Regions from separate parts of the Arthrobacter sp. NPDC093139 genome, predicted to be linked through region 1. Evidence: predicted binding sites of a transcription regulator. Region 1 holds the regulator's gene; the other holds the start of a gene.
What was found. The regulator LexA, encoded in region 1, represses DNA repair genes until DNA is damaged. The targets are predictions, from matches to a motif close to TCGAACANNTGTTCGA.
Positions count from the first base shown of each region.

Region 1 (2,453 bases):
GCAGGCGGACTCGGTCTCCTGGGTGAAGGCGCCCCAAGCTGGACGGGCGTGGACGTGGGGTCCCCCTTCGACTACCCGAAGCAGGGCATCCTGTACGTGGCGGGGCACCTGCCCAAGCCGGGCAGGGGGACCTCGCCAGAAGCGCTCGACGAACTGGAAACGCTGATCCGCGCCTCCGGCGGGGGAGCGCTGTGCCTGTTCTCGTCCCGCCGGGCCGCCGAGGATGCCGCCGAGGCGCTGCGCCCCCGCCTGGACGTCAGCGTGCTCTGCCAAGGCGACTCAACCATGACCGCGCTGGTGAAGCAGTTCGCCGACGAACCCGACACCTGCCTGTTCGGCACCATGTCCCTGTGGCAGGGTGTTGATGTTCCCGGTGGTTCCTGCCGGCTGGTGGTCATCGACAGGATTCCGTTCCCGCGGCCAGACGACCCCCTGATGACGGCACGCTCCCGAGCCGTGGCCCAGGCAGGCGGCAACGGTTTCATGTCTGTGTCGGCCACCCATGCCGCGATCCGTCTGGCGCAGGGCGCCGGGCGCCTCATCCGGTCCACGGATGACAAGGGCGTGGTGGCAGTGCTGGATTCGCGCCTTTCGACCGAGCGCTACGGCGGGTTTCTCCGCGCGGCGCTCCCGCCGTTCTGGCCCACGACGGACCGCAAGATCGCCGTGGCGGCGCTGGAAAGGCTCGCCGGAGCGCGGTAGCCCTGGACTCGCTGACTTGCAAGCGGGCCGGAACCCAAACCGGCCGGAAGCGAAAGCGGGCTGTGGCCTACAGCGAACGCAGGACGGACACGACCTTGCCCATGACCACGGCGTGGTCGCCCAGGATGGGCTCGTACTGGGTGTTCTGGGGAAGCAGCCAGGTGTGGCCGTCCCGCTGCCGGAAGGTCTTGACGGTTGCTTCGTCGTCCAGCAGCGCGGCCACGATATCGCCGTTGGCCGCGTCACTTTGACGCCGCACCACCACCCAGTCTCCGTCGCAGATCGCAGCGTCCACCATGGAGTCCCCGGCGACTCTCAGCATGAACAGTTCCCCGTGGCCGACGAGCTGGCGGGGCAGCGGCATGAGGTCCTCCACCAACTGGTCGGCGAGGATGGGACCGCCGGCTGCGATCCGGCCCACCAGCGGAACGAGCGCCGTGTCTGTGGCGCTGGGCAACTCCGTAACAGGGGCACCGCCCACGCTGTGCAGCCTGGCTTCCTTCTCGGCGCCTGCGGATTTTGGGACCCCGGCATCGAGCGTCAGGGGCATGAGGACCTCCATGGCCCGGGGACGTTTGGGATCGCGCCGCAGGTATCCGAGCTTCTCCAGCTGTGAGAGCTGGTGGGTGACGCTGGACAGGCTGGCGAGGCCAACCGTGTCCCCGATCTCCCGCATGGAGGGAGGGTATCCGTTGTCATTGACCGAGCGCTGGATGGTTTCCAGGATCTTCTTCTGGCGGACAGTGAGTCCCTTGGGTGCTGTCCGGGACCGCTGGCTGCGCTGGGTAGCTTTGCCCTCGGAGGCTTGTGCTGCCATGTTCGCCAACGCCTTTCGTTCCTCCCGGCTTGCGTGGCTGCAGTTGCCGGGAACATCCGGCCTGAAATGTCAGACCCTGCTGATCAACTGCAGAAGTGGTTGTTCTTTGTTTCAAACGTAGGCCAGCCATAAGGCTTTTTCAAACATTTGTTCTAGCGAGTCTCGACTTTGTTCGTTGATAGGTGCTAAAAATGGAGAAGCAAAGTTCGAACATGTGTTCTAGTTCCGCTGCGAAGCAGCCCGGTTATTCGAAGATCCGGGCGTATGTCCGGCGGGCCGGGCACACGGGCAGCACAGAATGGTCCAGGAGGGCTCAGTTCATGTCAGCTACAACAGCAGGTCACCATTACCGTCCCGAGAAGCGCCGCAGCTCCGAGAGCCAGCAAGGTCCCGAAGGACTGCATGGCGGCGGGCGGCCAAGCGGGCCGGAAAGCAAGCCGCCGCGCCTGCGGCTCACCCGCCGGGGGCGGATCGTCCTGATCGGACTGCCGCTGGTGCTTCTGGCAGCGCTGCTCCTGTCACTCGCGGGCCTGCTCAACTCGCCGGCCAAAGCTGCCGATACCGCCAGCGGTCTGTCGGTGACGGAGACCGTCTCCGTAACGGTGCAGCCAGGGGAATCGCTGTGGGCCATTGCCGGCAGCGTGGACCCGGCCAGGGATCCGCGCGACGTCATCGCGGATATTGTCCAGCTGAACAACCTGGACAACGGCAAGGTCATGCCGGGACAGCAGCTGTTCGTCCCGTCCAAATAGGTACCGATCCGTCTCGGCCGGTCGGCCTGACCCGTCACAGTTTCCCGCTCGCCGCCCGGGGCACTTAAACTGTCCAAGTGACTGACCAGCTTGAGCGACTGAACCGACTTCCCCTGCGCACCAATCTGCGGGGGCTGACGCCTTACGGGGCGCCGCAGCTCGAGGTGCCGATCCTGCTCAAC
Region 1 covers NZ_JBIVOO010000003.1:46,502-48,954, reverse strand. The annotation lists gene ACIP90_RS06140 (ATP-dependent DNA helicase) at 1-702, shown strand, start outside; gene lexA (transcriptional repressor LexA) at 770-1,519, opposite strand; gene ACIP90_RS06130 (LysM peptidoglycan-binding domain-containing protein) at 1,840-2,271, shown strand; gene ACIP90_RS06125 (histidinol-phosphate transaminase) at 2,349-2,453, shown strand, end outside.

Region 2 (2,453 bases), on a different contig from region 1:
TGTTCACCCGCAAAGGCGTTGTCACCTTGCCGAAGAACGGCCTGAGCGAGGACGACGTCCTCATGGCAGTCCTCGACGCCGGCGCCGAGGAAGTCAAGGACAACGGTGACACCTTCGAAATCCACTCGGATCCGAAGGACCTCCAGGCCGTCCGCGACGCACTCAAAGATGCCGGGATCGAATACGACACCGACGAAGCTGAGTTCGTGCCGTCCATGGAGGTGCCCCTCGACCTGGATGCCGCCAAGAAGTTCATGAAACTCGTTGACGCCCTGGAAGACCTGGACGACGTCCAGAATGTCTACAGCAACGCCGACCTCAGCGACGAAGTGCAGGCCGCGCTGGAAGCCGAGTGATCCTGAAGCCCTGCTGTGATTTCGTGGCCCGGCCTTGACGCTGCGTGTCCTGGGCGTCGATCCCGGCCTCACCCGCTGTGGCATCGGCGTGGTGGACGTGGAAAAGAACCGTCGCGCCACCATGGTGGCGGTGGGCGTGGTGGGGACCTCTGCCGAGGAGACCCTCGATCAGCGTCTGCTGGTCATTGCCCTCGCCATCGACGAGTGGCTCGACCGGTATGAGCCGCACGTGCTGGCCGTGGAACGGGTCTTCTCCCAGCTCAACGTCAGTACCGTCATGGGCGTCGCGCAGGCTTCGGGCGTTGTGATAGCAGCAGCCGCCCGGCGGGGCATCCCGGTGGCGCTCCACACGCCGTCGGAAGTCAAAGCGGCGGTGACGGGCAGCGGAAACTCCAACAAGGACGCCGTCACGAAGCTCGTGACCAAGATCCTGCGGCTGGACGCCCCGCCGCGGCCGGCAGACGCCGCCGATGCCCTCGCCCTGGCCATTACCCACGCTTGGCGGGCCGGCAGCGGGGCTGCGGTTGCCACCACCGGACCGGGCAGCAGTTCGCTGACTCCGGCCCAGCGGGCGTGGGCAGAAGCGGAAGCAAAGGCGCGGCGCGCCCGGTAAGTGTCCGGGTATATGGCCGGGGAACTTGTTAGGGTATTCGTAGATATGTTCGGATAGTCGGTCGGAAACCTCACATTGGTCCCTCCGGCGGTAGTTCAGGAGCCCGGCCTTGATAAGTTTTCTTCGCGGAACGGTAGCGCACGTGGGCCTGTCCACCGCCGTGATCGACCTTAACGGCGCCGGGATGAGCGTGAACGCCACTCCGCGGACCCTCAGCCGACTCCGGGTTGGCGAGGAGGGTCAACTCTTCACCTCACTGATCGTCAGGGAGGATTCCCTGACACTTTTCGGATTTGCGAGCGACGACGAGCGCGAGGTCTTCGATGTCCTGCTCAGCGTCAGCGGCGTGGGGCCGCGGCTTGCCCTCGCGGTCCTGGCGGTCCATGATCCGGAAGCCATCCGCGTCGCTGCGCACACCGGCGACAGCAAAACGTTCACGAAAGTTCCCGGAATCGGCCCTAAGGTCGCCGGACGCATCGTGCTGGAACTGGCCGGCAAGCTGGTTCCCCATGGCACTGCGCCGAGTGCAGCCCCTGCCCCTTCCGGGGAAGCGGTCTGGAAGCCGCAGGTGGTGGCCGCCATGACCAGCCTCGGCTGGTCGGAAAAGGATGCCACCGGCAGCATCGACAAAGCCCTGGCCGACGCGCCCGACCTTGCCGACCAGGGCAATGTCGCCGAAATACTCCGGACCACGCTGCGGTGGCTAGGCCAGGACGGCGCCCGTGCCGGCAACAGGGTAGGCAGCCGTGGCTGAGCCGTCCCTTGTCGCCGGTGGGGAAGAACCCGAGGAAAAGGCGATCGAGGCCGCCCTGCGGCCCAAGAACCTGCACGATTTCGTGGGCCAGCACCGTGTCCGCAAACAGTTGTCCCTCGTGCTGCAGGCGTCCCGGATGCGTGGCCGCAGCGCCGACCACGTGCTTTTCTCCGGTCCGCCGGGCCTGGGCAAAACCACGCTGGCTATGATTGTCGCAGCCGAGATGAACGCACCCCTCCGGATCAGCAGCGGTCCGGCGATCCAGCATGCGGGGGATCTAGCCGCTATCCTTTCCTCGCTGTCTGAGGGCGAGGTCCTATTCCTTGATGAAATCCACCGGATGTCCCGCCCCGCGGAGGAAATGCTCTACATGGCGATGGAGGACTTCCGGGTGGACATTGTGGTGGGCAAGGGCGCCGGAGCCACGGCCATCCCGCTGGAACTGCCGGCATTCACCCTGGTCGGCGCCACCACCCGCGCCGGGCTGCTGCCTGGACCCCTGCGTGACCGGTTCGGTTTCACCGGTCACCTGGAGTTCTACTCCGTGGAGGAGCTGGAGTTGGTCCTGCGCAGGTCCGCCGGTCTCCTGGACCTGAAGGTGAACTCGGCAGGGTTCAGCGAAATCGCCGGACGGTCCCGCGGGACGCCGCGAATCGCCAACCGGCTGCTGCGAAGGGTGAGGGACTGGGCCCTGGTGCACGGCATTGAGCAGATCGACGCCAGATCCGCC
Region 2 covers NZ_JBIVOO010000001.1:242,981-245,433, forward strand. The annotation lists gene ACIP90_RS01305 (YebC/PmpR family DNA-binding transcriptional regulator) at 1-356, shown strand, start outside; gene ruvC (crossover junction endodeoxyribonuclease RuvC) at 391-969, shown strand; gene ruvA (Holliday junction branch migration protein RuvA) at 1,079-1,723, shown strand; gene ruvB (Holliday junction branch migration DNA helicase RuvB) at 1,716-2,453, shown strand, end outside.
Region 2: ruvA (Holliday junction branch migration protein RuvA) is a predicted target of LexA. The motif match lies at 1,007-1,022, and genes of this name have one in related genera.